Regions from separate parts of the Amycolatopsis sp. NPDC104819 genome, predicted to be linked through region 2. Evidence: riboswitches for the same ligand, from Rfam matches in the RefSeq annotation. Region 2 holds a riboswitch; each other region holds the start of a gene.
The links. Region 2 has a riboswitch for thiamine pyrophosphate ahead of thiC (phosphomethylpyrimidine synthase ThiC). Riboswitches for the same ligand answer to the same signal wherever they lie in the genome.
Positions count from the first base shown of each region.

Region 1: linked by a shared signal. The riboswitch ahead of ACZ63E_RS13075 (thiamine ABC transporter substrate-binding protein) and the one ahead of thiC (phosphomethylpyrimidine synthase ThiC) in region 2 are both predicted to bind thiamine pyrophosphate.
Region 3: linked by a shared signal. The riboswitch ahead of thiO (glycine oxidase ThiO) and the one ahead of thiC (phosphomethylpyrimidine synthase ThiC) in region 2 are both predicted to bind thiamine pyrophosphate.

Region 1 is NZ_JBVJON010000004.1:57,976-67,985, reverse strand. It holds gene ACZ63E_RS13085 (ABC transporter ATP-binding protein) at 1-793, opposite strand, end outside; gene ACZ63E_RS13080 (ABC transporter permease) at 793-2,424, opposite strand; gene ACZ63E_RS13075 (thiamine ABC transporter substrate-binding protein) at 2,400-3,452, opposite strand; TPP riboswitch at 3,475-3,582, opposite strand; gene ACZ63E_RS13070 (4a-hydroxytetrahydrobiopterin dehydratase) at 3,615-3,899, shown strand; gene ACZ63E_RS13065 (hypothetical protein) at 3,975-4,103, shown strand; gene ACZ63E_RS13060 (hypothetical protein) at 4,281-4,748, opposite strand; gene ACZ63E_RS13055 (ArsR family transcriptional regulator) at 4,748-5,335, opposite strand; gene ychF (redox-regulated ATPase YchF) at 5,403-6,485, opposite strand; gene ACZ63E_RS13045 (DNA-3-methyladenine glycosylase 2 family protein) at 6,588-7,988, shown strand; gene ACZ63E_RS13040 (DUF1737 domain-containing protein) at 7,996-8,187, opposite strand; gene ACZ63E_RS13035 (AAA family ATPase) at 8,209-10,010, opposite strand, start outside.
Region 2 is NZ_JBVJON010000033.1:115-10,124, forward strand. It holds gene ACZ63E_RS45670 (hypothetical protein) at 1-502, opposite strand, end outside; gene thiD (bifunctional hydroxymethylpyrimidine kinase/phosphomethylpyrimidine kinase) at 507-1,307, opposite strand; gene thiC (phosphomethylpyrimidine synthase ThiC) at 1,304-2,941, opposite strand; TPP riboswitch at 2,935-3,056, opposite strand; gene ACZ63E_RS45685 (S1C family serine protease) at 3,095-4,006, opposite strand; gene ACZ63E_RS45690 (glycoside hydrolase family 15 protein) at 4,206-6,371, shown strand; gene ACZ63E_RS45695 (peptide deformylase) at 6,430-7,008, opposite strand; gene ACZ63E_RS45700 (DUF3263 domain-containing protein) at 7,164-7,472, shown strand; gene ACZ63E_RS45705 (LytR C-terminal domain-containing protein) at 7,469-8,098, shown strand; gene ACZ63E_RS45710 (AAA family ATPase) at 8,144-10,010, opposite strand, start outside.
Region 3 is NZ_JBVJON010000034.1:5,498-15,507, forward strand. It holds gene ACZ63E_RS45805 (MFS transporter) at 1-1,514, shown strand, start outside; gene ACZ63E_RS45810 (threonine ammonia-lyase) at 1,522-2,472, opposite strand; gene ACZ63E_RS45815 (hypothetical protein) at 2,619-3,362, shown strand; gene thiE (thiamine phosphate synthase) at 3,372-4,031, opposite strand; TPP riboswitch at 4,063-4,168, shown strand; gene thiO (glycine oxidase ThiO) at 4,162-5,235, shown strand; gene thiS (sulfur carrier protein ThiS) at 5,235-5,435, shown strand; gene thiG (thiazole synthase) at 5,437-6,195, shown strand; gene ACZ63E_RS45840 (MarR family winged helix-turn-helix transcriptional regulator) at 6,292-6,726, shown strand; gene ACZ63E_RS45845 (winged helix-turn-helix transcriptional regulator) at 6,723-7,097, opposite strand; gene ACZ63E_RS45850 (SDR family oxidoreductase) at 7,183-8,022, shown strand; gene ACZ63E_RS45855 (ion transporter) at 8,019-8,825, opposite strand; gene thiD (bifunctional hydroxymethylpyrimidine kinase/phosphomethylpyrimidine kinase) at 8,885-9,706, opposite strand; gene ACZ63E_RS45865 (phosphatidylinositol-specific phospholipase C domain-containing protein) at 9,812-10,010, shown strand, end outside.

The sequences.
Region 1 (10,010 bases), on a different contig from region 2:
CCGGGCCGTCGTCGACGTCCGGGAGCGCGACGTCACCCAGCTCCGTGTGCACCACTCCGCCCGCCGCGACGCCGGCCACGAAGGTCGTCACGCCGAGGAACCGGGCCACGTCCTCGTCCGCCGGGTTGCGCCACACGCGCCGGACCGCGCCCTCCTGGCGGACCTCGCCCGCGTCGAGCACCGCCACGCGGTCGGCGAGCGTGAACGCCTCCTCCTGGTCGTGCGTCACCAGCAGCGCCGTGATCTTGCTGCGCCGCAACAGGTCCGCGAGGTCGATCGCCAGCTGCTCGCGCAACCCGGCGTCCAAACCGGACAGTGGCTCGTCGAGCAGCAGCAGCCGCGGCTTCGGCGCCAGCGCACGGGCCAGCGCGACCCGCTGCGCCTGCCCACCGGACAGCTCCGTGACGCGCCGGCGTTCGAAGCCGGAGAGCCCCACCAGCGCCAGCAGCTCGGCCACCCGCGAAGCCCACTGCGTGCGGGGTACGCCGTGCATCCGCAGGCCGAACGCGATGTTCGCGGCGACGTCACGGTGGCCGAACAGCTGGCCGTCCTGGAAGACCAGCCCGAAGCCGCGGCGGTGGACCGGCACCGCGCCGAGGTCGTCGCCGTCCCAGCTCACCGTGCCGCGCGCCGACGGCTCTAGCCCGGTGATCGCGCGCAGGAGCGTCGACTTGCCCGAGCCCGACGGGCCGAGCAGCGCCAGCACCTCGCCGTCGGCGATGTCCAGCCGGACGTCGCGCACCGCCGTGAACGATCCGTAGCAGACCGTCAGGTCCCGCACCGACAGCGCCATCAGAACTCTCCCACCCGGCCGCGCGCGGCCCCGAGCCGGTCGATCAGCGCGACCGCCAGCACCGTCACGAGCATCAGCAGCGCGCACGCGGCGTACGCCATCTGGTTGTTCAGCTCCCCCGGACGCGCCATCAGCGACGCGACGGCGACCGGCAGCGTCGGCGCCGTCGGCCGCGCCAGGAAGCTCGTCGCCCCGAACTCGCCGAGCGCGACGACAAACCCGAACCCCGCGGCCGCGACCAGCGGCCGCAGCGTCAGCGGCAGGTCGATCTCCCGCCACACCCGCAGCGGGCTCGCCCCGAGCGTCGAGGCGGCCTGCCGCAATCGGACATCAACCGAGCGCAGCACCGGCAGCACCATCCGCACGACCAGCGGGATGATCACCAGCGCCTGGGCCAGCGGCACCAGGTAGGGCGACGTCCGGAGGTCGCCGGGCAGCGCGTCGAGCGTCACCAGGTACCCGAACCCGACCGTCACCGCGGACACCCCGAGCGGCAGCATCAGCACGGCGTCCATGGTTTCGCCGAGCCCGCGCGCAGCCCTCGTCGGCGACCGCCGCAGCGCCACCAGCACCACGGACGCGAGCACCCCGACGACCATCGCGAGCAGCGTCGCGTCGACGGCCACCTTCAGCGAGTTCACCGCGGCGTCCCAGCCGGACACCTGCAGCGCACCCTTCTCGCCAGTGCTGGTTAACGCTCGATAACCGGCCAGGCTCCAGCCGTCCGAACTCGACACCGACTCGGCGAGCAGCGCGACGATCGGCGTCAGCACCAGAGCCAGGACGACCCCCGCGGCGCCGACGGCCCACCACTCCCCGCCGCGCGGGCGCCGCGCCTGGCCGGCCCCGGTCCGGGCGCCTTCCTTGCGACGTCGCGCGAGCCCGCCGAGGACAAGAGCGGCGACCACGGCGGCGAACTGGATCAGCGAAAGGGCCGCCGCGCCCGAGAGGTCCAGGAGGTCGACCGTCCGGAGGTAGATCTCGGTCTCCAGGGTCCGGTACTTCGCGCCGCCGAGGATCAGCACCACCCCGAAACTGGTGGCGCAGAACAGGAACACCACGGCCGCGGCGGACGCGATCGCGGGCGCCAGCGCCGGCAGCGTCACCGAGCGGAACGCCCGCCACGGTGACGCGCCCAGCGCGCGGGCGGCGTCGGTCGTCCGCGAATCCAGCCGCGCCCACAGCCCGGCGACGGTCCGCGCGACGACGGCGACGTTGAAGAAGGCGTTGGCCAGCACGATCGGCAGCACGCCGCCGTCCGGCCAGAGCGCCCGGAACGCCAGCCCGACCACAACGGTCGGCAGCACGAACGGCACCAGAACGAGCGTCCGCGCGAGGCCGACGCCGGGCAGTTTCACCCGGGCCAGCACGAACGCCACGGGCAGCCCGGCCAGCACGGCGACCACCGTCGACGCGGCCGCGCTCGCCACCGTGAACCCGGCTAGCTGCCAGGTCCGCGGGTCGCCAAGGACGACGTCGAGCCCGCCCGCGGCGAACCCGCGGCCGACGATCGCCAGCACCGGCCAGGCGAAGAACACGACCAGGAAGCCGATCGGGGCCAGGCCGAGCAGGGTCAGGCCGAGGCCGCGGGCCGTCCTCGGCGGGGCTAGGACTGCACGAGCGTGCGCCATTCGCCGATCCACTTCTCGCGTCCGGCCTGCACCTGGTCCGCGGGCAGCGTCTGCGGCTTCTGCGGCAGCGGCGCGACCTGCGCCCAGCCCGCGGGCAGGTCGACCCCCTGGCGCGCGGGGTAGACGTACATGTTCGCGGCCACCGTCGCCTGGAACTGCTGCGAGAGCAGGAAGTCGACGACCTTGCGCGCGCTCTCGGTCTGCTTGCCGTTCGCCAGCACCCCCGCGTACTCGACCTGCCGGTAACAGGTGTCGAGCAGCGCCTTGGTGCGCGGCTTCCCGTCGTCACCCACCTCGGCGGCCGGCGAGGAGGCGTACGAAACGACGATCGGGCGCGGTCCCTTGCCGGACGAGCCGGAGAAGTCCTTGGTGTAGGCCTCTTCCCAGCCGCTGACGACCTTGAGGCCGTTGGCCTTCAGCTTGGTCCAGTAGTCTTTCCAGCCCGCCTCGCCGTACTTGGCGACCGTGCCGAGGAGGAACGCCAGCCCGGGCGAAGCGGTCGCCGGGTCCTCGGCGACCAGCAGGTCCTTGTACTTCGGGTCGGCGAGGTCGTCGTAGGTCTCGGGGGCCGCGATGCCCTTGCTCGTGAAGTAGTTCGTGTCGACGTTGACGCAGACGTCGCCGACGTCGACCGCGGAGAGCCGGTGCTCGGGATCGACGGCGTAGCGCTGCGGCCCGCGGTCGGCCTCCGGGCTGGTGTAGGGCTCGAAGACGCCTTCGGTGAGCGCGCGCGAGGCGAAGGTCGAGTCGACGCCGTACGCGACGTCGCCGACCGGGTTGGCCTTGGTCAGCACGAGCTTGTTGGTCAGCGATCCGGCGTCGCCCTGCTTGAGCACGGAGATCTTGATGCCCGACTGCTTCTGGAAGGCGTCGAGCACCTCCTGCGGGGCCAGGAAGGAGTCGTGCGTCACGAGGGTGACGGTGGGCGTCTGCTGCGTGCCACCGTCTCCGTCCGACAGCGAGCACGCCGCGGCGACGGCGCTGACGGCGGCGACGGCCGTCGCGGCGCGAACAGCCCTGCGTTTCATCTACCCTCCTGCACTTTCACCGGACGAGGAGGAAGAGCCCTCCCTTCGCCGGCATGATCCGGTCAGGTGCGAACGGTCGCGGGGTGACCCGCCTCTCAGCCCGGCTGACCGGACTCCCGTGGCAACCGTGCAGCCTAGTCCAGGACGTACGACCATGGAGACATGACGGAAATCTTGAGCGACTCCGAAGCCGACGGACGACTGGGCGCCGGCTGGACCCGGTCCGGCGCGGTGATCTCCCGCGAGGTGGAGCTGGCGAGCTTCCCGCAGGCGATCGAGGTGGTGGACCGCGTCGCGGTGCTCGCCGAAGCGGCCGACCACCACCCGGACATCGACATCCGCTGGCGCACGTTGACGTTCCGCCTCTCGACCCACTCGGCGGGCGGCTTGACGGAGAAGGACTTCTCGCTGGCCGCCGAGATCGACTCGGTGCTTTCTTCGTTGTGACCTCGGTTACGCTGAGTGCACTTTCTGGCCGTTTCGACGTCTCTCGGTAAACAACTTTGCTAGGAGAGACGAGTCATGACGCAGGCGATCGTGGTCGGCACGGCGGCATTCGCGACGATGGTGGCAGCGGCCGGCGGTGTGCTCTGGTTCACCGCCCGCGGCCGCCGTCACCCGGATGCCGGTGAGTTCGATCACAGCCGCTAACAAACGGCAAGATCAGCGCGCTGAGCAGGGCGGAAGCATCGGATTCGGCCTTAGGAAGAGCCATGAACAGCACCGCCACCCTCACCGCCGCCCAGCGCGCCTGGATCAACGCCCTCGCCCCCGCGGTGGTGCTGATCGCCATCGCCCTGATGGGCCTGCTCGGCTGAACCACCGCCGTCAGTACCGCGGCATGTTCGGGATCGCCTTCTCGGCCACTTCGATGAGGGCCTCCACTTTCGGGACGTCGGCCGCCACGTCCTCCGCAGTCAGCGAAGGCGCCTCCGAGGATCGGTAGGCGACTTCGTTGCGGCGGGCCCGCATCCGGTTGAAGGGGCGCAACACGTGCCCCAACGGCGGGTCGAGCTGAGCGAGCACAGCCTCGTAGACGGTGACGTGCCCACCCCGGCTCGTCACGCGCAGGCCCTGGTTCTGCAAGACGGCCGCCAACGCACGCCGCGCGCCGTCGTAAGCCAGCGTGTACGCGCCTTCCGGATCGGTTTCCTTCAGCCGCAGCGCCGAAGCCAGGTGCGTGCGCGCTCGGACGAGCTCGGCCTCGGCGGCCTCCCGCGACGCCGGAACGTGCTCGATCGCACCGCGGGTGATGAACGCGTCGATCCGCTCACGTCCCTGGTTCCACTGGGGCATCAGGCCTCCTGGCCGAGGTTCACCGGGACCAGCGGACGTTCACGCACGCTGGTGACAAACGGATCCGCGCTCTCAGCAGCCCACGACTCGGGCGAGATCCGGTGCACGTTGACCTCACGGTTCAGCTGCCGCGACACGCCTTCGGCCAGGTCGAAGAGCTCGTCCGGATCGGGCGAGCCGACAACGAGCACGTCGACGTCACCGGGCGGCGGGCCGGGTTCACCGCGGTAACGCGCCGCCCAGGAGCCGTAGATGAAGGCCTCGGTCACGCCGGCCAGCCCGGACAAGGCCTCGGCGAGCAGCGGCATCGGCCCGAAGGTGACCGCGATGAGGTCGCTCAACGGCCGGTAGAGAGGGGTGTCGGTGCGGGCTTTGACCAGCCGGCTCCGGCCGACCCGCCGCGCCTCCAGGATCCCGCCCTCGACGAGCCGCTCGACCTCACGCAGGACGGCGGTGGGCGTGACACCACAGGCGTCGGCGAGCTCCGTGATGGTGTACTCGCGCTCCGGGTGCAGCAGGACGAGCGCGAGCAGCTCACCCTGCATGCGCGAACGCAGCAGGGGCAGCAGGCTCGGCGACGCTTTCATTGGGCGCAGTTTATCCTGCGTCCAATGAAAATAACAACCAGTGATCGAGCGCTACGGAGACAGCGCGTCAGACGTTGAAGCGGAACTCCACCACGTCACCATCGGCCATGACGTAGTCCTTGCCCTCCATGCGGACCTTGCCCGCCGCCCGGGCCGCCGCCATCGAGCCTGCCGCCATCAGGTCGTCGTACGAGACGATCTCCGCCTTGATGAAGCCGCGCTCGAAGTCCGTGTGGATCACGCCCGCCGCTTGGGGGGCCGTTGCGCCCTGGGGGATCGTCCAGGCTCGGGACTCCTTGGGGCCCGCCGTCAGGTACGTCTGCAGCCCCAGCGTGTGGAACCCCGCGCGGGCCAGCGAGTACAGCCCCGGCTCCGGCTGGCCGACCGACTCGAGCAGCTCGCGGACCGACTCCTCGTCGTCCAGCTCCAGCAGCTCCGCCTCGACCTTCGCGTCGAGGAACACCGCGTCCGCGGGCGCGACGAGCTTCGCCAGCTCCTCGCGGCGGGCCTCGTCGGTGAGGATCGACTCATCGGCGTTGAAGACGTAGAGGAACGGCTTCGTCGTCAGCAGGCTCAGCTCGCGCAGCGCGTCGAAGTCGACTTCCTTCTGCGCCTGGAAGAGCGTGCGCCCGGCGTCGAGGATCTCCTTCGCCTTCTGCGCGTTGTCCAGCGCGGGCTTGTTCTCCTTCTTGGTCCGAGCTTCCTTCTCCAGCCGCGGCAGCGCCTTGTCCAGCGTCTGCAGGTCGGCGAGGATCAGCTCGGTGTTGATCGTCTCGATGTCGCTCGACGGGTCGATCCGGCCGTCGACGTGGATCACGTCCGGGTCGTCGAACACGCGGATGACCTGGCAGATCGCGTTGGCCTCACGGATGTTCGCGAGGAACTTGTTGCCCAGCCCGGCGCCCTCGGACGCGCCCTTCACGATGCCCGCGATGTCCACGAAGGACACCACCGCCGGCACGATCTTCTCCGACTTGTGCAGCTCCGCCAGCTTGTCCAGCCGGGGGTCCGGCAGCGGCACCACGCCGACGTTCGGCTCGATCGTCGCGAACGGGTAGTTCGCGGCGAGCACGTCGTTGCGGGTCAGCGCGTTGAACAGGGTGGACTTGCCGACGTTGGGCAGGCCGACGATACCGAGGGTCAGACTCACGATCTCGCAGTCTACGTGGCTCGCCCGGCCGGGCCCCACGCGCCCAGCGCCCCGTCGGATTTCCGCCAGCGACGGCGCTGACCTGCTGGCATGCTCGAATCCATGGTCACCGAAACGCTCGCACTCTGGCGCGACGCCGAGCGCTGCTACCGCGTGGTCACCGCCCGCGACTCACGCTTCGACGGCCAGTTCATCATGGCCGTCCGCACCACCGGCATCTACTGCCGCCCGTCCTGCCCGGCGTCGACGCCGAAGGAGCAGAACGTCCGCTTCTTCCCGACGTCCGCGGCCGCGCAGTCCAACGGCTTCCGCGCCTGCCGCCGGTGCCTGCCCGACGCCGTGCCCGGCTCGCCGGACTGGGACGTGCGCGCCGACCTCGCCGCGCGGGCGATGCGCCTGATCGCCGACGGGACCGTCGAGCGCGAAGGCGTGCCGGGCCTCGCGCGGCGCCTCGGTTATTCGGAACGCCAGCTCGGCCGGGTGCTCACCGCCGAGCTGGGCGCGGGCCCGCTCGCGCTGGCCCGGGCGCACCGAGCGCATTCGGCGCGGCTGCTGATCGAGATGTCCGGGCTGCCGCTGACGGACGTCGCGTTCGCGGCGGGCTTCTCCAGCGTGCGGCAGTTCAACGAGACGATCCGCGAGGTGTTCGCGACAACGCCGTCGCAGCTTCGCGCCTTCGCGGCTTCTCGACGCGGCCGTCACGGCGACGCCAGCGGGACGCGCCTCAGCCTGCGGTTGCCGTTCAGGCCGCCATTCGACGCGCCTGGGTTGCTTCGCTTCTTCGCGGCCTACGCGGTACCGGGCGTCGAGGAAGTCACGGCGACGTCGTTCGCCCGCACGCTGCGGCTCGCCCACGGCAGCGGCAGCGTCCGGCTGACGCCGGAGCCGGACCACGTGCGCTGCGAGCTGCTGCTCACCGACCTGCGCGACCTCGGCAGCGCGGTCAGCCGGGTGCGCCGGCTGCTCGACCTGGACGCCGACCCCGCGGCGGTCACCCGTGTCCTCGGCGCCGACCCGGCGCTGGCGCCGATGGTCGAGGCCGTGCCGGGCATCCGGGTCCCGGGCACGGTCGACGGTGACGAGCTGGTGCTCCGCGCCCTGCTCGACAACCGCGTTCCCGCGGCGCTCGGCGACGAGGTGCCGGGCGAGTGGGGCGTGACGCGCCTGTTCCCGACGGCGGCCCAGATCGCGACGGCGGAGCTGGGCGAGGCCGTCGCCGGCGTCGCGGCCGCATTGGCCGAGGGCACGCTGGACGTCCACGTCGGCCGGGACGCGGCCGAGCTGCGCGCCGACCTGCTGACGTGCCCGGGCATCACGGCGTCGACCGCGGACTACGTGCTCATGCGCGTCCTCGGCGCACCGGACGTCCTGCTGACCGGGGACACCGCCGTCCGGCGGGGCGCCGAAACCCTGGGCATCACACCGGATTCGCTGTCCGAACGAGCCCGGGCGTGGACGCCGTGGTGCTCCTACGCCGGGATGTACCTCCGGCGCGCGGCCTGATCCGGCGTCAGCCCTGCTCGCCTCGCCACAGCAGCGCTTGGGCCACGATCACCTGGTCACCGTCGAAGGTCGCGGCCGGTGAGCCGTGCAGGCGGTAACCGAGCTCCAGCGCCTCGCTGACCCGGTGGCAGAACTTCGCGTCGTCCGGTCCGGTGAGCAGGCGGTAGCGAGGCAGGCCGTTCGGCGGCTGGTCCGTCATGCCTTCATCTTGTCCGAGTCCTCAGCCGGCACGCACCTCCACGGTCGAGCCCGTGCGGGACTTCCGGACGCGCAGCCGGGTCGGGATGCGCTGCCGCAGCTCCTCGACGTGCGACACCAGGCCGACGACCCGCCCGCCCGCGCGGAGCTCGTCGAGGATGTTCATCACGACGTCGAGGGTTTCGGCGTCCAGCGTGCCGAAGCCCTCGTCGACGAACAGCGTGTCCAGCAGCGCGCCGCCGGTCTCCCCGGCGACGACGTCGGCCAGCCCCAACGCCAGGGCCAGCGACGCGAGGAACGACTCGCCACCGGACAGCGTCTTCGCCGGGCGGATCGTGCCGGAGTAGTCGTCCAGCACGTCGATGCCCAGGCCGCCGCGGGTGCCGCGCGCGCCGGCCGCGTCCGAGTGCACAAACGAGTAGCGCCCCTGGCTCATCGTCCGCAGCCGGTGGGTGGCGGCGACGGCGACCTCCTCCAGGCGCGCGGCCAGCACGTACGAGCGCAGCGACATCTTCCGGCTGTTCTGCCCGCGCCCGTTGACCACGTCGGCCAGCGCGCGCAGCTCGGCGTACTCCGCTTCGGCCGGGGCGAGCCCGGCCAGCGCCTTGCGCAGCAGGCCGGCCAGCCGGTCCAGCTCCTCGTGCTGCGTGGTGGCGACCCGCAGCGCCGCGTACGCCGAGTCGGCGCGGGCCCGCGCCAGCTGCGCCGAGTCGGCCGCACGGCCGACGTCCGCGACGTCGTCCGGCGAGATCCCGAAGAGGTCCGGTTCGGACAGCAGCGCCCGCGCTCCCGCCGCGGCCGCTTCGGCCTCGGCGATGCCCTGCTCCAGCTTCTCGATCTGTTCGTCCGGCAGCATCGCGGCCCGTGCCTTCTTCAGCGACGTGAACCCCTTCGCCTTGACCGCCGCCTCGACCAGCGTGCGCTGCTGGGCGACGCGTTCCCGGGCGCCCGCGACCGCCGTCCTGGCTTCGGCGACCGCTTCCAAGGCGCCGGCGAGCCCGATCAGGTGTGTTCGCCGGGCGCCGACGTCCGCGAACTCACCCCGCCCGGCGACCAGACGGCGTTCGCGCTCGGCGAGCCGTTCGTCCAGCGCCCGGACGTCGGCCGTGGCCTCGGCCATCGCCTGCTCGGCGCGGTGCCGGCGCTCGGTCCGCAGCTCGAGGTCGCGTTCCAGCAAGACGACCTGCTCGCCGAGCCTCGCCTTCGCCGCTGCCTGCTGCGTCAACGAACCGACCGCGGCACGGGCTTCGGCCAGCTCGGCCGTGATCGACTCGGCTGTGCGCTCGCCGAGCCGCTCCAGCAGGCCCGCCAGCCGCGCTTTGGCCTCTTCCAGCGCGACGACGACCCGCTGCCGCACCGCGTCGGCGGCCTGCTCGGCTTCCTCGGCGGCCCGCTCCTCGGCCGGGTCGACGAGCTCGACGTCCCGGTTCGCGGGCGCCGGGTGCTCGGCCGACCCGCACACCGGACAAGGCCCGCCCGCCGGCAAGGCGGCGGCCAGCTCCGCCGCCATCCCGTCGAGGCGCCGTTCACGCAGGTCGAGCCGGTGCTGCCGGGCCGCCTGGTGCGCGTCGACTACTTCGCGCAGCTTCGCTTCGCCACGCCCGACTTTCGCGCGAGCCTCGGGCAGCTCGGCCGCGTCGCGCACGAAGGTCCTCAGCTCGTCGACCCGGGCGCGGGCGCCGTCGAGCTTCGCTTCCGCTTCGGCCGCCGCGAGGGCGTCCGACCGCAGTTTGCCCAGCTGGCCGGGGATCGCGGCCAGCTCGGCCGTCAGCTCTTCGACCTGCTGCCCGGCGGTGACGGCGGCCAGTTTCCGGTCGTCGCGCC
Region 2 (10,010 bases):
AGTGCGGTTGCTCGGGGTCGGGAGTGTCGGGGAGCGGGAAGTAGAAGGGCACGCCGAGCCGGTCCGCGACCGCCTGACCCTTCTCCCGCGCTTCGTCCCGCACCGACCGGGTGCGGTCGAGGTGCGGCACGAACCGGCCGAGACAGGCCAGTTCGAAGTCCGGGTCCTTGACGACCGCGCACAGCTCGGTGTGCCACCCCCGGGAATCGCCGTCCCAGGTTATCTCGATGGCGAGCGGGGTCAGGCCCCGCGCCGAGACCTCGGCGAGCATGCCGTCCACGGTGTGCTCCGGCGGCGGTTTCAGCAGGCCGCGCTCGTGCAGGAGAGCGGTGCGGAAGCCCGCCAGCCCCTTGCCTTCGTTGATCCCCGGCACCGGGTAGAGGCCCGACTTCTCCCGCAGGGCGAGGATCGCGTGCACGAAGTGGCCGTCGGCGAGCAGGCCGTCGATCTCGGCGCGCAGCTCCTCGGACAGGGCCGCCCACAGCTCGTCGGGTTCTCTCACCTGCTCAGTCTGGCAGCACCCAGAACGGCGACACCGGTCCGACCCCCGCACCGAGCGGATAGGCCTCCGCCACGCAGCGTTCGATGAACTTCTTCCCCGCCGCCACCGCGTCCGGCACCGATACGCCCTTCGCCAGGCCCGAAGTGATCGCCGACGCCAGTGTGTCGCCGCCGCCGTGGGTGTTCTCCGTCGCATACCGGGGACCGCTCAGGGAGATGAACGAACTGCCGTCCGACAGCAGGTCCACGCACTCCGCCGAACCCGTCATGTGGCCGCCCTTGACGAGCACCCAGCGGGAACCGAACTCCAGCAACGCCTCCGCCGCCGCGCGCTGGGACGCCGTGTCCACAACGGACACTCCCGTCAGCAGGCGGACCTCGTCCAGGTTCGGGGTGATCAGGACCGCCCGCGGGAACAGCTCCGTGCGGATCGCCTCGAGTGCGTCCTCGCGCAGCAACGAATGCCCGGTCATCGACGCCGCCACCGGGTCGACCACCAGCGGGATCTCACCGCCGACCTCGTCGAGGGTTTTGGCCACCGCGCGGATGATCTCGGCCGTGGCCAGCATGCCCGTCTTCGCCGCGCCGACGCCCATGTCGGACGCCACCGCCTTGATCTGCGCGGCCACGACGTCCGCCGGGATCTCGGTGAAACCCTGCACGCCCAAAGAGTTCTGGACCGTGACCGCCGTCAGCGCGACCAGGCCATGGACGCCATGGGCGAAGAATGTGCGCAGGTCCGCCTGGATGCCCGCACCACCGCCGGAGTCCGATCCGGCGATGGTGAGGGCGGTGGGCGGTGTCACGGCTGCACCACGGGCAGGTAGACCTGGCCGCCGGACTCGGTGAACTCCGCCGACTTCGACGCCATCCCGGCCTCGATGGCCTCCACAGTGGACAGACCGTGCTCCTCGGCGTACTTGCGGACGTCCTGCGTGATCCGCATCGAGCAGAACTTCGGGCCGCACATCGAGCAGAAGTGGGCCGTCTTGGCCGGCTCGGCGGGCAGCGTCTCGTCGTGGAACGCGCGCGCGGTGTCCGGGTCGAGCGAGAGGTTGAACTGGTCGTTCCAGCGGAACTCGAACCGCGCCTTGGACAGCTCGTCGTCCCACTCCTGCGCGTACTGGTGCCCCTTGGCCAGGTCGGCGGCGTGCGCGGCGATCTTGTACGTGATCACGCCGGTCTTGACGTCGTCGCGGTTCGGCAGGCCCAGGTGCTCCTTCGGCGTGACGTAACACAGCATCGCCGTGCCGTACCAGCCGATCTGGGCCGCGCCGATGGCCGAGGTGATGTGGTCGTACGCCGGCGCGATGTCCGTCGCGAGTGGACCGAGAGTGTAGAACGGAGCTTCACCGCAGAGCTTTTCCTCCAGCTCGACGTTCTCCTTGATCTTGTGCATCGGCACGTGGCCGGGCCCCTCGATCATCACCTGGACGTCGTGCGAGCGCGCGAGGTGCGTCAGCTCGCCGAGGGTTTCCAGCTCGGCGAACTGGGCGCGGTCGTTGGCGTCGGCGATCGAGCCCGGACGCAGGCCGTCGCCCAGGGAGAACGTGACGTCGTACTGCCGCAGCAGCTCGCAGAGCTCCTCGAAGTGCGTGTACAAAAAGGACTCCTGGTGGTGCGCGAGGCACCAGGCGGCCATGATCGAGCCGCCGCGGCTGACGATCCCGGTGACGCGCCGCGCGGTCAGCGGGATGTAGCGCAGCAGCACGCCGGCGTGCACCGTGACGTAGTCCACACCCTGCTCGCACTGCTCGACGATCGTGTCGCGGTAGACCTCCCACGACAGCTTTTCCGGTTCGCCGTTGACCTTTTCGAGCGCCTGGTAGATCGGCACGGTGCCGACCGGGACCGGCGAGTTGCGGATGATCCACTCGCGCGTCTCGTGGATCCGCTTGCCGGTGGAGAGGTCCATGATCGTGTCGGCGCCCCAGCGGGTCGCCCACACCATCTTGTCGACCTCCTCCTCGACCGACGACCAGACGGCCGAGTTGCCCATGTTGGCGTTGATCTTCACCAGGAAGTTCTTGCCGATGATCATCGGCTCGGACTCGGGGTGGCGCCGGTTGACCGGGATCACCGCCCGGCCGCGCGCGACCTCGTCCCGCACGAACTCCGGCGAAACCCGTTCGCGGGCGGCGATGTACTCCATCTCCCGCGTGACCACGCCCTGTTTGGCCCAGCCGAGCTGGGTGTTGTGCTCACGCCCGTCGGCCCACCCGGCGCGCAGCCGGTGGAGTCCACTGTGGACGTCGATCGACACTTCCGGATCCGTGTAGGGGCCGGAAGTGTCGTAGACGTCGAAATGTTCGCCGTTCGAGAGGTCGATGCGGCGGGCCGGGACACGGAGCCCGGATTCGGTCTGGTGGTACACCTTGTGCGAGCCCGTGATCGGGCCGGTCGTGACATTGAGGGCAGCATTGTTTTCGAGCGTCGTCAACGACTTTCACTCCCTACGCCGGCATTACCCGGTCAGGTTCATGCGGTCGGTGACGCCGGGAGAACCCCAGTCACCCTCTCAGCCCGCCATGGCGCGAGCTCCCGCGTTGGTGTTGTGCCACCGACCATGCCACGCCGGGGCGCGATACTCAAGTCACCCGACCAACTCGGCCGGAGTGGCGTAGACGTCGACCATGGCTCCGTTGCGCAGCACGGTGATCGGCAGTGCGGTGCCGATCACTTCCGCGAACAGCTGCCGCTGGATGCCCTGCGCGTCCGAGACGCGGGTGCGCCCGACGGTCAGCACGAGGTCGCCGGCGCGTAGCCCGGCCAGCGCGGCGGGCCCGCCCGCGACGACTTCGCGCACCCGCAGCCCGGCGGTCTGGCCGGTGCGCTCGGCGATGTCGTCCGGCAGCGGCGCGGGCACGCCGACGACGCCGAGGTACGCCCGCCGCACCCGGCCTTCGACCACGAGCGTGTCGATGATCCGGCGAGTGGTCGTGTTGATCGGCACGGCGAGCCCGAGCCCGACGCCGGCGACCGCGGTGTTGATCCCGACGACCCGGCCGGTGGAGTCGGCGAGCGCGCCACCGGAGTTGCCCGGGTTGAGCGCGGCGTCGGTCTGGATGACGTCTTCGATCACGCGCCCGGCGCGGCCGTGGCGCACCGGGAGGGCCCGGCCGAGCGCGCTCACGACCCCGACGGTGACCGTGCCGGAGAAGCCGAGCGGGCTGCCGATGGCCACCACGAGCTGCCCGACGACGAGCTGGTCGGCGTCCCCGAGCTCGGCGGCCGACGGCGTCTCGCCGCGCGCCCGCAGCACGGCGAGATCGGACAGCGGATCGGCGCCGACGACGTCGAACGGCACTTCGCTGCCGTCGGCGAAGGTCGCGACACCACGCCGGTGGTCGTCGACGACGTGGGCGTTGGTGAGCAGGTGGCCGTCCTCGGCGAAGACGACGGCCGAGCCGCTGCCGCGCGCGAGCTGCACCCCGGCGACGTGCGGGGTGACGGTCCGGGCGACCGTGCTCACCGCGCGCGAGTACGCGTCCATCGCGTCTTCCATGGGCACCTCGATTACACCGTTGCAGGTACTACAAGTCTGCGCTCGAAACCGGCCGGAGGGAGTTCGCTGTCCGTGAACCGCCGACCGGACCAGTGACGGTCAGTGGTTCACCGGATCGGACCATGCGCCCGTGAAGGATCGGCGAGACACTTCCAGGCGCTTCTGTAACGGTGCAGAAGTGACTTTCTGTGGGGTTGATATGCGCAAACTCATGTTCGGCGCCCTCGCCGGGCTGCTGGTCACCGGGCTGGTCCCGGGGATCGCGGCGGCCCAGGGAGAGGCGCCCGGCGCCCCGGGCACCCATCCGAGCTGGCTGCCCGCGAACAAGACCGGCTTCGGCACCGCCCACAACCGGTCGAGCAACGTCTGGTTCACGCTCCAGGGCGGGCAGCTGTCCGAGGTCTACTACCCGGACCTGTCGACGCCGAGCGTCCGGTCGATGAACTTCGTCGTCACGGACGGCCGCAGCTTCGCCGACCTCGACTACGCGGAGAAGTCGCAGCAGGTCCGCCGGACCGACGACGACAGCCTGACCTACGAGCAGACCATCACCGACGACCAGCACCGCTGGCGGCTGCGCAAGACCTACGTCACCGACCCGGCCGCCACGACCGTGCTGGTGGACGTCGACTTCCAGTCGCTCACCGGGCGGCCGTACCAGCTCTACGCGGTCGCCGACCCGGACCTGACCAACGACGGCTCCGACGACTCGGCCGCGCGCAAGGGTGACGCCGTCACCGCGGCGGACGCCACGAACGCCGCCGCGCTCACCGCGAAACCCGCCTTCGTGCGGACCAGCGTCGGTTACGCGGGCAACTCCGACGGCACCGCGCAGCTCATGACGACGTTCAAGCTGAAGACCTACGACACCGCCGCGAAGGGCAACGTCGTGCTGACCGGGCAGACGAGCGCCGACGGCGTCCGGAACCGGCACGTCACCCTCGCGCTCGGCATGGGCGCGAAGGCGTCCGACGCGCTCGGCAGCGCGCAGGCGTCGCAGCGACGCGGCGTCCGCGACATCACGCGCGCCTACGACCGCGGCTGGGAGCAGTACCTGCGCGGAATCAGCAAACCGCCGTCGTCGCTGAAGACCGACAGCGAGCGTGACCTCTACAAGGCGTCGATGCTGACGCTCGCCGCGAGCGAGGACAAGCACCACCCGGGCGCGTTCATCGCGTCGCCGAGCATGCCGTGGCGCTTCGGCAACAACGACCCCGAGTGGTCGCCGTCCGGCACCTACCACCTGGTCTGGCCGCGGGACCTCTACCAGATCGCGACCGGGCTGGCCGCCGGCGGCGACACCGCGGCCGCGAACCGTGCGGTGACCTACATGTTCGGCACGCAGCAGCAGGCCGACGGGCACCTGCCGCAGAACAGCCGGGTGGACGGCGTGCCGTACTGGACGTCGGTCCAGCTCGACGAAACCGCTTTCCCGATCGTGCTGGCCCAGCAGCTCGGACGCGCCGACGTCTGGCCCGGCGTGCGCAAGGCGGCCGAGTTCCTGTTGTCCTACAAGGGACCCAACGGTCAGGCGTCGCCGTGGACCCAGCAGGAGCGCTGGGAGGAACAGGACGGGTGGTCGCCGTCGACGATCGCCTCCGTGATCGCCGGGCTCGTCTGCGCGGCGGACCTCGCCACGCACAACGGCGCTTCGGCGGACGCCGCCCGCTACCTCGCCGCGGCCGACCAGTTCAAGGCCGACCTGCCGAAGCAGACGATCACCACGAACGGGCCGCTGTCGAAGGACCCGTACTTCGTCCGGCTGACCAAGGACGGCAACGCGAACGCCGGGACGACGTACAACCTCGGCAACTCGAGCGTCACGATGGACCAGCGGGCGGTCACCGACGCCGGGTTCCTCGACCTGGTGCGGCTCGGCATCTACCGCGCCGACGACCCGGTGATCCGCAACAGCGTCCGCGTCACTGACAAGGAGATCGCGTTCACCACGCCGACCGGGCAGTTCTGGCACCGGTACACGAAGGACGGTTACGGCGAGCAGGCCGACGGCTCACCGTGGGACTACACGTTCCCGGCCGAGAGCCGCACGACGTTCGGCCGGCTCTGGCCGCTGCTGGCGGGGGAGCGCGGAGAGTACGAGCTGACGCTCGGCGACCCGGCGTCGGCCGCGCGGCGGCTGCGTGACCTCGGCCGGGTGAGCAGCTCGGCGGAGACCATGCCGGAACAGGTGTGGGACGAGAACCCGCCGTCCGGTCAGACCGGCTTCCCGGTGGGCACGCCGAACGCGTCGGCGACCCCGCTGGCTTGGACGCACGCGCAGTACGTCCGGCTGGCCTGGGACGTCAAGGCGGGCTCGACCCTGGAGACGCCGAAGGTGGTCCGCTGCCACTTCCTCGGCTGCTGAAGATGTCGTGAGTGGTAATTCGGGTTCTAACCCTAATTACCACTCACGACCGGCCGGGTCAGATGACGGCGCCGTCGTCTTCCGGGGTGCGCGGCGGCAGCCACGACAGGCCCGGGACGCCCCACTTGTTCGCCTTCAGCATCTTCTTCGCCGCGCGCGCGTGCCGGCCGACCAGGCGGTCCAGGTAGATGAACCCGTCCAGGTGGTCGGTCTCGTGCTGCAGGCAGCGGGCGAAGTAGCCGGTGCCCTCGACCTCGATCGGGTTGCCCTCGATGTCGGCGCCGGTCACCTTCGCCCACTTCGCGCGGCCCGTCGGGTACGACTCCCCGGGCGCCGAGAGGCAGCCCTCCCAGTCGTCGTCCGGGTCCGGCATGGTCTCCGGGATCTCCGAGGTCTCGAGCTTCGGGTTGACGACGACGCCCTTGTGCCGCACGCCCTCGTCGTCCGGGCAGTCGTAGACGAACACCCGCAGGTCGAGGCCGATCTGGTTGGCCGCGAGGCCGACGCCCTCGGCGGCGTACATCGTCTCGAACATGTCGTCGACGAGGGTGCTCAGCTTCTCGTCGAACTCGGTGATCTCCCGGGTCGGCTGGTGCAGCACGGGTTCGCCGGCGATCACGATGGGGTGGATGGTCACGACCACGCAGTTTAGTCGGACCCTTCTGGTAGACCTGCACCAGACCGTGACGCGCCGACGCGGATGCCCACGTCGGCGGCCGCTTCCGTGGTTGAATGGCGCCCGCGGAGGAGCTAGGTCTGATTCGCCATGACGCCCGATTGAGAGGGACTCGGATGGACGCCGCGGAGTCGATGGCTGAGCCGCAGCCGTCGCCGCCGAAGCCCGTGCCCGGCCTGACCGAACGCGAGGTCGAGATCCTCGCGTTCGAGCGTCAGTGGTGGCGACACGCCGGGGCGAAGGAGAACGCCATCCGCGAGCGCTTCGATCTGTCGGCAACGCGCTACTACCAGCTGCTCAACAAGCTGCTGGAGAAGCCGGAGGCGATCGAAGCCGACCCGATGCTGGTGAAGCGGCTGCGCAAGACGCGCGCCGCCCGGCAGCGCAAGCGTGGCGCCCGGCGACTGGGGATCGAGCTGAAATGAGCGTGTTTTCGGGGATGTCCCGGCCGATGAAGGCCGCGGGCGTCGTTCTGGTCGGTGTGGCGATCGTGGCCGCCGTGATCGGCGGGATCTCCGCGCTGAGCGGGGGTGACGGGTCGAACGAGGCCGGGCCGAGCGGCACGGCCACGCAGCCGGGCACGTCCGGCGGGACGTCGGCGCCGCCGACTTCACCGTCGACGCCGCCGTCGACGACCCCCAGTCCGACGTCGCCCACTCCGCCGTCGCCGACCACCCCGCCCCCGGGGCAGCCGACGTCCGGCCGGCCGGGTCAGCCCGGGCAGCCGGGTGGCGACCAGCAGGCGGGCAACAAGTGGGTGACCGTCCGGGTGTTCAACAACTCGACGATCAAGGGCCTGGCGGACCGCGCGGCGGACGACTTCCGTGGCGGCGGCTGGACGGTCAACGAGGTCGGCAACTACTCGCAGGGCACCATCCCGACGACCACGGCGTTCTACCGGCCGGGCACCGACGAGGAAGCGGCGGCGAAGCAGCTCGCGCAGGAGTTCGGGATCAAGGCCGAGCCGCGGTTCCCCGGGATAGAGAGCGCGACGCCGGGCTTGATCATCATCGTGACGAAGGAATACCAGTCCGGCCACAAGGGCAGCTGACGATCTTCCCCCGAAGGGGCGTCACCCGCGGGTGACGCCCCTTTTTCACTCTCCGGCCTGGGTTTTCGCGTACGCCTCGAGGGTCGCGAGCTGGGCCGGGTCGAGGCTCGGCCGGACCGCCTTCCTCGCCGCGTCCAGGTGCGCCGCCGTGACTTCGCGGGCCTCCAGGGACTCGCGCATCGCCGTCAGGGCCGCTTCGCGGATCAGGGCCGCGCAGTCGGCGGCCGAATAACCGTCCAGAGTGGACGCGATCTCCGCCAGGTCCACATCGGAGGCCAGCGGCGTGTTCTTCGAGCTGGCCACCAGGATTGCGGCGCGGGCCTCGGCGTCCGGCGGCGGGACGTAGACGCGCCGCTCGAGCCGTCCCGGCCGCAGCAGCGCCGGGTCGACGAGCTCCGGCCGGTTCGTCGCGCCCAGCACGACGACCTCGCGCATCGGCTCGACGCCGTCGAGCTCGGTCAACAGCGCCGCGACCACGCGGTCGGCGACGCCGGAGTCCGACGACTGGCCGCGGCGCGGGGCGAGCGCGTCGATCTCGTCCAGGAAGATCAGCGCGGGCGCGGCCTCGGCGGCGCGGCGGAACAGCTCCCGCACCGCGCGCTCGGACTCGCCGACCCACTTGTCCATCAGCTCGGCGCCCTTGACCGCGAAGACGTTCAGCGCGCCGGTGCCGGCCAGCGCCCGCACCAGGAACGTCTTGCCGCCGCCGGGCGGCCCGTAGAGCAGCACGCCGCGCGGCGGTTCGACACCGAGCCGCGCGAACGAGTCCGGGTACCGCAGCGGCCACAGCACCGTCTCGGTGAGCGACTGCTTGACGTCGACCATGTTGCCGACGTCGTCCAGGGTCAGCCCGCCGGTCGCCAGGTTGTCCGAAGTGGACAGCGACACCGGGCGGACGGTCGCCAGCGCGTCCAGCAGGTCCTGCTGGGAGATCCGCGGCTCGGCCGTCTCACGCTGGCGCAGCGCGGCCCGCAGCGCCGCGTCCCGCCGCAGCGCGATCAGGTCCGCCGCGACGAACCCCGGCGTCTTCTCGGCGAGGACACCGCAGTCGATGCCCGAGTCGAGCGGGACGTCGCGCAGCAGCACGTTCAGCAGCTCACGGCGGATCTTCGCGTCCGGCAGCGCCAGGCCGAGCTCGCGGTCAAGCAGGTCGGCGGCGCGCAGCCGCGGGTCGGCGGACTCCGCGCGGGCCGTCGTCGCGACGACGGCGAACCGCTCGCGCCGCAGGGCCGTCCGCAGCTCCTCCAGCACGACGGTGGCCACCGGCGGCGGGGTGGCCGCGGGCAGCAGCGCGTCGACGTCGGTGAGCAGCAGCACCGCGGGCTCCTCGGCCGCGCGGATGGCTTCGCGCAGGCGCGCGACGGCGACGTTCGGGTCGAGCACGGCGAGGTTCGGCGCGGCCACCGGGACCACGCGGATGTCGGCGTCACTCGCGACCGAGCGGACCAGCGTCGCCTTGCCGACCCCTTCGGGCCCGGACAGCAGGACGCCGAGGTGGGCGGGCGCGCCCAGCCGCGCGAGCAGCTCGGGCCGGTGGAAGGCCAGGTCGAACCACTCGGCGAGCTTGCGCGCGGCGGCTTCGGCGCCGATCAGGTCGGCCAGCGGCACGGCCGGCTCGGCGGTCTCTTGGACGGTGATTTCGTCCTCGACGATCTCCGCGTCGATCCACTCCTCGGCCGCGGTGACGGCGGAGGTGCGGACGAGCGCGGTCGCCGTGCGGGGCGTGGCGGGCTCGGGGGCGGGGCGCGCGCCGTCCCGCCAGACGACCACAGTGGACGGCCCGACGGCGACCGCGCCGGCCGGCTCGGTCGCGGTGACGGTGAGCAGCTCGTTGGTCCAGGTCGCGCCGATCGCGCGAGAGAGCTGGCCGCGCAGGCCGGCCGCGTCGGACCCCGGTGACGGCGCGAGGTCC
Region 3 (10,010 bases), on a different contig from region 2:
AAGACACCGGGATCCGGTGGGGCACCGGGGCGGCCCGGGGCGTGCTCGCGACCACCATCCTCGGGTCCGGCATGGCGATGCTCGACGGCACGATCGTCAACGTCGCCCTGCCCCGCATCGGCGAGGAGCTGCACGCCTCCGTCGCCGGTCTCCAGTGGATCCTCGACGGTTACATGCTGGCCCTCGCGGCGCTGATCCTGGTCGCCGGCTCGCTCGGCGACCGCTACGGCCGGCGCCGCATGTACCTGATCGGCGTCGTCTGGTTCGGCGTCGCCTCCGGGCTGTGCGCGGCGGCGACGTCCACCGAGGTGCTCGTCGTGACGCGCATCCTGCAGGGCATCGGCGGCGCCCTGCTGACCCCCGGGTCGCTCGCGATCCTCCAGTCGTCCTTCGCGCACGACGCGCGCGCCCGCGCGATCGGCGCGTGGTCCGGCCTCGGCGGCATCGCGGCCGCCGCCGGGCCGCTGCTCGGCGGCTTCCTGGTGCAGGTCTGGTCGTGGCGGCTGGCGTTCCTGATCAACGTGCCGATCGCGATCGCCGTGGTCCTGATGGCGCGCCGGTTCGTCCCGGAGTCCCGCGACGAGCAAGCGACCGGCCACCCGGACTTCGGCGCCGCGGCGCTCGGCGCGATCGGCCTCGCCGGGGTGACCGGCGCGCTGGTCGAGGCGCCGGGACGCGGCATCGGCGACCCGATCGTGCTGGTCGCGGGCGTGCTGGGGATCGTCGGGCTCGCCGCGTTCGTCTTCGTCCAGCACCGCTCGCGGGAGCCGCTGGTGCCGCCGTCGCTGTTCCGCGACCGGACGTTCACCCTGTCGAACGCGCTGACCTTCGCGATGTACGCGGCGCTCGGCGGCGTGATGATGCTGCTGGTCATGCAGCTGCAGGTGTCGCTCGGTTACTCGCCGACGGCGTCCGGGCTGGCCGGGCTGCCGCTGACGGTGATCATGCTGCTGCTCTCCGGCCGCTCGGGCGCGCTCGCCCAGCGGATCGGCCCGCGCCTGCAGCTGGTCGTCGGACCGATCGTCGTCGGCATCGGGATGCTGCTGATGCTGCGCATCGCGCCCGGCGCGTCCTACCTCGGCACGGTGCTGCCCGCGGTGGTGGTGTTCGGGCTCGGCCTGGCGACCGTCGTCGCCCCGGTGACCGCGACGGTGCTCGCCGCGGCCCCGGACCGCTACGCCGGTGTCGCGTCCGGGGTCAACAACGCCATCGCGCGCTCCGGCGGGCTGCTGGCCGTCGCGGTGCTGCCGGCGGCGGCCGGGCTGACCGGGTCCGCGTACGCCGACCCTGTCGCGCTCACCGCGGGCTGGCGGATGGCCCTGGTGATCTGCGCGGTGCTGGCGATCGCCGGCGGGCTGATCGCGCTGGGCATCCACAATGGCGTCCTGGCTCCACCGTCCGAGCCGACGGCTCCGGCCGCCGACGAGTCCCCGCACCTGGGCGAGTGTTACCACTGCGGTGTCGAGGGCCCGCCGACGCACGTCCGCCGCGGCAGCCCGGTCGCCGGGTCGTAACGCCGGGCTAACCCGCGAGGACCTCCGCGAAGAGGGCCGGGTCCGCGTTGCCGCCCGAGACGATCGCGACCGTGCGGCCTTCCGGCAGCTCGGCCGCGTGGTGGAGGTACGCCGCCGTGGTCACCGCGCCGCTCGGCTCGGCCACCAGGCGGGCCTTGCCGGCCAGGACGCGCATGGCGTCGCGGATCTCGTCCTCGGTGACCGTGACCATCGTGCCGACGACCTCCTTCAGGTGCGCGAAGGTCAGCTCGGACGGCTGCGCGCGCAGGCCGTCGGCGATCGTGCGGGCGCGGTCGGCCATCGGCCAGTCGACCTGGCGGCCGAGCCGCAGCCCCTCGGCCGTGTCGCCGGCGAGCGCGGGTTCGACGCCGACGACCTTCGCGCCGGGGCAGCGCGCCTTGATCGCGACGCCGACACCGGAGGCCAGCCCGCCGCCGCTCACCGGCACCAGCACCACCTCGACGTCCGGCAGCTCCTCGGCGATCTCCAGGCCCGCGGTGCCCTGCCCGGCGATGATGGCCGCGTCGTCGTAGGGCGGCACGAGGGTCAGCCCGCGTTCGGCGGCCAGTTCGTGCGCTTTGGCCTCGTGCTCGCCGATCGGCACTTCGATCACCTCCGCGCCGTACGAGCGGGTGGCCTCCACCTTGATCCGCGGCGCGATGTCCGGCACGACGATCACCGCGGGCACGTCGAACTCGCGCGCGGCGTACGCGACCGCCTGCGCGTGGTTGCCGCTCGAGTACGCGATGACTCCGCGGGCGCGCCGCTCATCGTCGAGCGTGGCGATCGCGTTGAACGCACCACGCACCTTGAACGCGCCGATCGGTTGCAGCGACTCGGGTTTGAGCCACAGGGACCCACGCGGATCCCACGTTTGGAGCAACAGCGGCGTGCGCACGGCGACACCTTCGACGCGCTTCGCGGCCGCCTCGATGTCAGAGATCGTCACCAGTTCCATGTGCCGATTATGTCAAGAAAGTGTTCGGCCATAAGCGTCCATTATGGACAGTCGGAGTGGTGCTTCTCACGTCGCGGCAACGCGGGGAGTTTCCCGCGCGCCTTACACGTTGGACAGGGGAGAAGACTTACTACCGGATCGGGATCATGAGCAAGGAGAAAGCAGCGGCTTCCGAGTTGGACACGGCGAAGGAAGAAAAGTCCGGTCTGCGCATCGCGCAGGTGATGGCGGCGGCGCTCGCGGCGGTGACCGCGGCGCTGCTGGGCTCGACGCTCGGCGTGGCGGGCACGGTGGTCGGCGCGGGTGTGGCGAGCGTGATCACGACGGTCGGCGGCGAGATCTACCTCCGCTCGCTGCAGCGCACGCGCGCGGCCGCGCTGAAGGCCCGGCAGCTGGCGACGTCGGGCATCCGGCGGCGAGGTGGAACCGGTTCCGAAGTGGCGCTGACCGACCAGCCGACGGTCCAGCTGCCCCGGCCGGACTCACCTCCTGAGGAGGAGCCGTCCCGGCTGCGCAAACTGCGCTGGCCGTTGGTGATCGGCACGAGCGTGGTGGCGTTCGCCGTGGCGATCCTGGCGATAGTGGGGGTCGACGCGGCCACGGGCGGTCGCGTGGCGGGCGGCACCGGCGCGGGCATCGGCAAGATCTTCGGCGGCGGTGGCGGCCAGCCGGACAAAACCCCGTCGACCACCCCTTCGACGTCGCCCGAGGACACCCAGAACTCGCCGACGCCCAGCACCGAGACGACCACGGAGACCTCGGCCCCGCCGACCACATCGTCGCAGTCCCCGACCACCACGCCGACCACCCCGAGCACGACGGCCCAGCCGCCGTCGACCTCGGCGGCGCCGCCCACCAGCCAGGGCGCGGCGAGCACGCCGACGCCCTGACCGGCGACGTCAGGGCAGGCGGGCGCGCAGTTCCCGGGCCGCGGCTTCGGGGTCCTCGGCTTCGGTGATGGCCCGGACCACCACGATCCGGGACGCGCCCGCCTCCAGCACCTCCGGGAGCCGCGGCACGTCGATGCCGCCGATCGCGAACCAGGGCCGCGCCGGAGTGGCCGCCGCCGTCGAGCGCACCAGGTCGAGGCCCGGCGCGGACCGGCCGGGCTTGGTCGGCGTCGGCCAGCACGGGCCCGTGCAGAAGTAGTCCACGCCCGGCTCCGACGCGGCCGCCGAGGCCTGGCCGACGGAGTGCGTCGAGCGGCCGATCACCACGTCGTCACCCAGGATCCGCCGGGCCAGCGGGACCGGGATGTCGTCCTGGCCGAGGTGAAGCACGTCCGCGCCGACCGCCAGGGCGACGTCCGCGCGGTCGTTCACCGACAGCAGCGCGCCGTGCCGCTCGCACGCCTCGGCCAGCACCTCCAGCGCCGCGATCTCTCCCGCGGCTTCCAAGGCGCCGGTCTTGTCGCGCAGCTGGATGATGTCGACGCCGCCGGCCAGGGCCGCGTCGGCGAAGGCGGCCAGGTCGCCGCGGGACGTGCGGGCGTCCGTGCACAGGTACAGGCGCGCCGCGTCGAGGCGGGCGCGGATCTTGTCACCGGAAAGGGCGGGCATAGCGGCGACCGTACCTCGCGAGCTAGGGTGAACGAGTCCGCACGGGAGCCCGAGGCACGGGCTGAGAGGGAGCTGCCGCTCCGACCGTGGAACCTGATCCGGGTCATGCCGGCGCAGGGAGCGTGATCCCATGACGAACCTGGCAGTGGTGGGCGGCGGAGTGATCGGCCTGTCCACGGCTTGGCGTGCCGCCGGCCGGAAGCACCAGGTCACCCTGTACGACCCCGAGCCCGTCCGAGGTGGCGCGTCCTGGCTGGCCGGCGGCATGCTCGCCCCGGTCACCGAGGCCTGGCCTGGCGAGGAAGACGTCCTCAGCCTCGGCGAAGAGTCGTTGAGACGCTGGCCCGGCTTCGCGAGCGACCTCGCGGCCGACGGCGTCGACCCCGGCCTGGCCGGGCACGGGACGCTCGTGGTCGCGTTCGACAGCGCCGACGCCGGTCACCTCGACATCCTCGCGGGCTACCTGCACTCGATCGGCCGCGCGGCGGACCGCCTCACCGGCCGCGAGACCAAACGTCTCGAACCCGGCGTCGGGTCCGTCCGAAGTGGACTCCACGTGCCCGGCGACCTGGCCGTGGACAACCGAAAACTCCTCAACGCCCTGTACGCGGCCTGCCAGAAGCGGGATGTCCGGTTCGTCCGTGAACGCGTCACGGCCATCCCGGACGCCGACGCCGTCGTGCTCGCCGCGGGAGCGTGGACCGGGCGGCTGCACCCGCAGCTCGCCGACGCCGTCCGCCCGCTCAAGGGGGAGATCCTCCGGCTCAAACCCCGGCGTGGCTGCCTGCCGCCGCCGTCGCACACCGTGCGGGCCGTCGTCGAGGGCCGGCCGATCTACCTCGTCCCGCGCGGCGACCAGGAGCTCGTCCTCGGCGCCACCCAGTACGAAGCGGGCTTCGACCGGGCCGTCACCGCGCGCGGGGTGCGTGAGCTGATCGAAGGCGCCGAACGGGTCTTCCCCGCGATCACCGAGTACGAGCTGGCCGAGGTCGCCGCGGGCCTGCGGGCCGCCAGCCGCGACGCGCTGCCGTACCTCGGTGTCCTGGACGACGGCGTCTTCGCCGCGACCGGGCACCACCGCAACGGCCTGCTGATGGCCCCGGTGACCGCGGACGCCGTGGTCGCCTGGCTCGAGGGTGAGAAGCCGCCTGAAGGCACCGAAGCGGCTTCGCCCGACCGCCTGCACCAGAAGGAGCACGTGTGATGGAGATCAAGCTCAACGGGAAGTGGACGGAGTTCCCGGACGGCGCCACGGTCGCCGACATCCTCGAGGCGTCCGGCGGGCAGCGGCCCGGGATCGCCGTCGCGGTCGACGGCGTCGTCGTCCGCCGGAGCGACTGGGCGGCCACCGCCGTGCCCAAGGGCGCCGGCGTCGACGTGCTCACCGCGGTCCAGGGAGGCTGAAGTGGACGTCGAACCGCTGGTCATCGGCACTGCCAAGCTCCGGTCGCGGCTGATCATCGGCACCGGCGGCGCGGCGAACCTCGCCGTGCTCGAACGCGCGCTGGTCGCCTCCGGCACCGAGCTGACGACTGTCGCCATGCGCCGAGCCGACGCCGAAGGCGGCTCCGGCGTCCTCGAACTCTTGAAAAGGCTGGGCATCGAGCTGCTGCCGAACACCGCGGGCTGCCGCACGGCCGCCGAAGCCGTGCTCACCGCGCAGCTGGCGCGCGAGGCGCTGGATACCGATCTCATCAAGCTCGAGGTGCACGCCGACGACCGGACGCTGCTGCCGGACCCGATCGAAACCCTCGACGCCGCCGAGCGGCTGGCCGCCGACGGCTTCACCGTGTTCGCCTACACGAACGACGACCCGGTGCTCGCGCTGCGCCTGGAGGAGGCCGGCTGCGCCGCCGTGATGCCGCTGGGCGCGCCGATCGGGACCGGCCTCGGCATCCGGAATCCGCACAACATCGAGCTGATCGTCTCGCGGGCGGGCGTGCCGGTGATCCTGGACGCCGGAATCGGCACCGCGTCGGACGCGACGCTGGCGATGGAGCTCGGCTGTGACGCCGTCCTGCTGTCCACGGCGGTCACCCGCGCGGCGGACCCCGAGCGGATGGCGGCGGCGATGCGGGCGGGTGTCGTCGCCGGCCGGCTGGCCCGCGAGGCCGGCCGGGTGCCGCAGCGTTTCTGGGCGCACGCGTCGAGCCCACCCCGGTGAACCTGGTGCCTTAACGCCGAACGTGCACCGCGAACCCGTAAGGTGGACGGCACTTTCCGGCGCACCCGCGGCGGGGCAGGGCAGAAGGAGCCAGCCGTGACCAGCACCTCGGTCCAGGACGTCTCGGGCAGGCTGTACCTCGCCGTCGGGAGGCTGTCCCGGTCACTGCGGCAGGCCGGCGTGCCGGGCCCCGGCCACGGCGCGATCTCGGCGCTGGCGACGCTGGTGATCTCCGGTCAGCTGCGCCTCGGCGACCTCGCCGCGAAGGAGGGTGTCGCCGCGGCGACCATGTCGCGGATCATCGCGTCCCTCGTCGAGGCGGGGTACGTGAGCCGCGAGCCGGATCCGGTCGACCGCCGCGCGTGGCTGGCGAAAGCGACGGAAGAGGGTGAGCGGCTGGTGTCGGGTGTCCGCTCGACGCGCGTGCAGGAGCTGAACCGGCGGTTGGACCGGCTGTCGCCTGAGCACCGTGAAGCCCTGACGGCGGCGATTCCGGCGCTTGAAGCGCTGATCGCCGACGAAGACCGCTAAGCCGGCTGCCCGTCCGGCATGAGCCGCCGGGTGATCCGGCCGAACAGCTCCGCCAGCGGCTCGCCCACGTCCCGGCCGAACTCCGTCAGCCCGTAGGTGACCCGGGGCGGTGTCGTGGGCTCGACCTGCCGCCAGATCAGGCCGTCCTCGACCAGGGCGCGCAGGGACTGGGCGAGCATCTTCTCGCTGATGCCCTCGATGCTCTCGCGCAGCTCGAAGAACCTGAGGTCGTTGCTCTGCAACGAGATCAGGACCCAGATGCCCCACCGGCTCGTCACGTGGTCGACGACGTCGCGCGCGGGGCAGTCGGTGTGAAACACGTCATACCGGGCCGCGGCGGCGGTCGGGGTGAGCTGTGAGCCTCCGGTCATGTCATGAGCTTACCCAAAGGTATGTCCTTACCAGAAGTTAGCTCGGCTCCTAGCGTCGGTGACGACATCGGACGAAGGAGCTTTCATGATCGTGGTGACCGGGGCTACCGGGAACGTGGGCCGGCCGCTGGTGCGGGCGCTGGCCGAGGCGGGGCAGCAGGTGACGGCGGTGTCGCGGCACGCCGCGGCGGTGCCGGACGGCGTCCGGCACGTGGTGGCCGACCTCGCCGAGCCGGCCGGGCTGGAGCCGGCGCTGGCCGGAGCGAAGGCGGTGTTCCTGCTGCTGTCCGGCGACCTGCACGCCACCGGCGCCGACCCCGCCCGTGCCCTCGACGCGGCCGCGGCCGCCGAGGTCCGCCGGGTGGTCCTGCTCTCCACCCTGGGGGTGGTGACCAGGCCCTTCGGCACGACGCGGGTCGCGATGCGCGCGCTGGAGGACCGGGTGCGGGAGTCGGGCCTGGACTGGGCGATCCTGCGGCCGGGCGGGTTCGCGTCCAACGCCCTGTGGTGGGCCGAATCCGTCCGCACGCGGCAGGTCGTCGCCGCGCCGTTCGGGGACGTCGGCGTGCCGATCATCGACCCGGCGGACATCGCGGAGGTCGCCGCGGCCTGCCTGCTGGACGACCGGCACACCGGCGGCACCTACGAGCTGACCGGCCCCGAGGTGATCACGCCGCGCGGGCAGACGTCGGCCATCGAAGCCGCGCTCGGCACGCCCGTGCGGTTCCACGAGCTCACCCGCGAAGAGGCCAAGGCCGGGATGACCCAGACCATGCCGGGTGAGCTCGCCGACGACACCCTGGACATCCTCGGCGCCCCGAGCGCGGCCGAGCTGCGGGTCAGCCCGGACGTCGAGCAGGTTCTCGGCCGGCCGCCGCGGTCGTTCGCCGCCTGGGTCGCCCGCAACCTCGCCGCGTTCCGCTAAGCCACCTGTTCGCGCCGCAGCTCGGCGAGCTCCGCGCGGACGGCGCGGAGCTCGTCGAGGATCTCCTGGTTCGCCGCGGCCTGTGTCTCGGCCTGCTTCGCCTCTTCCTCGCGGATGTCCTGGCGCAGCTCGTCCTCCATGCCGCTGACGACGACGGCGATGAAAAGGTTCAGCACCGCGAAGCTCGACACCAGGATGTACACGACGAAGAAGATCCAGGCCATCGGTGCCTGGACCATGATCTCCTTCGCGATGTCCGGCCACGCCTCGCCGGTCATCACCTGGAACAGCGTGAACAGCGACGTGCCGAGGTCACCGAAGTTCTCCGGCGAGATGACGCCGAACAGCTTCGTCGCCATCACCCCGGCCACGAAGATGATCAGCGCGAGCAGCGCGGCGATCGAGGCCATGCCGGGGATCGCGGCGAGCAGTCCGGAGACGACCTTCCGCATCGACGGCACCACCGAGATCAGCCGCAGCACCCGGAGCACGCGCAGCGACCGCAGGACGGCGAACGGCCCGGTCGCCGGGATCACCGCGATGCCGACGACCAGCAGGTCGAAGACGTTCCAGTTGTCGCGGAAGAACGCGCCGCGGTAGGCGTAGAACTTCGCCAGCAGCTCGGCGACAAAGATGCCCAGCGCGATGTGGTCGAGCGTGTGCAGGAGGGTGCCGTAGCCGTCGATCAGCGACTTCGACGTCTCCATGCCGAGGGTGACCGCGTTGAACACGATCACGGCGATGATGAAGTTCTGGAAGCGGCGGTCGTCGAGGACCTTCGCCACCCGCTCGCGTCCGGTCAAGGCCGCCCCCTGCTGAGTTCAAGGATCAGTAAACGCAGGGATGGTAACCGGGCGGTCGCTCAGCGCTCCTCGGGTGCCAGCCGCCAGAAGGCCGAGACCGGGCCGACCTTGGCGCCCATCGGGTAGGCGTGCTCGACGGCGTGGGACACGAACCACTTGCCGTACCGCGCCGCCTCGACCACGGACATCCCCTTGGCCAGGCCCGCGGTGAGCGCCGATGCCATCGTGTCGCCCGCGCCGTGCGTGTGCGGCGTTGCGTAGCGCTGGCCGGGGAGCTCCACGAACGTCGAGCCGTCGAAGAGGAGGTCGACGCACTCCGGGTCGGCCTGCAGGTGGCCGCTCTTGACCAGGACGTAGCGCGGGCCCATCCGCTGGAGCACCACGGCCGCGGTGTGCATGCCTTCGCGGTCGTTCACGGTCATCCCGGTCAGCAGCCGCACCTCGTCGAGGTTCGGGGTGAGCACCGTGGCGCGCGGCAGCAGCTCGTCGCGCAGGGCGTGCAGGCCGGCGTCGTCGAACAGCGGGTGGCCGTGCATCGACGCCGCGACCGGGTCGACGACGAACGGGATCTTCTCGTCGTGGCCGATCCCCGCCTTGTCACACGCGGCCGCGACGGCCTCGATGATCTCCGCCGACGCCAGCATGCCCGTCTTGGCCGCGTTGACGCCCATGTCCGCCGCGACGGCCTCGATCTGCCCGGCCACGATGTGCGGCGGCAGGTCGGACCGGTCGTGCACGCCGAGGGTGTTCTGCACCGTGACGGCGGTGACCGCGACCAGGCCGTGGACCCCGCAGGTCAGGAACGTGCGCAGGTCGGCTTGCAGACCGGCGGCGCCGCCGGAGTCCGAACCGGCGATCGTCAACGCGGTGCGAGGGGTCATGGTGGTTTCCCGACTTCTGGTCTAGGCCAATCGGCCGCTTTTCCTTCATGAGCAGTCAACCACGGTGAGACATTGTGAACGTTACTCACGTTCGAAGGAGCCTGGATGAAGCTCTTCTCGGTGGCAGCCCTCACGGCGGCGCTCGTGCTCTCCGGGGCGACCGCGGCCCAAGCGGACAGCCCGAAGCTCTCCCACGTCACGACGGTCGGCGTGCACAACACGTACGACCCCGCGGCCTACGACTACCTGGCGCGGGCGCTCGACGCCGGGTCGTCGCTGATCGAGCTCGACGTCTGGCCGGACT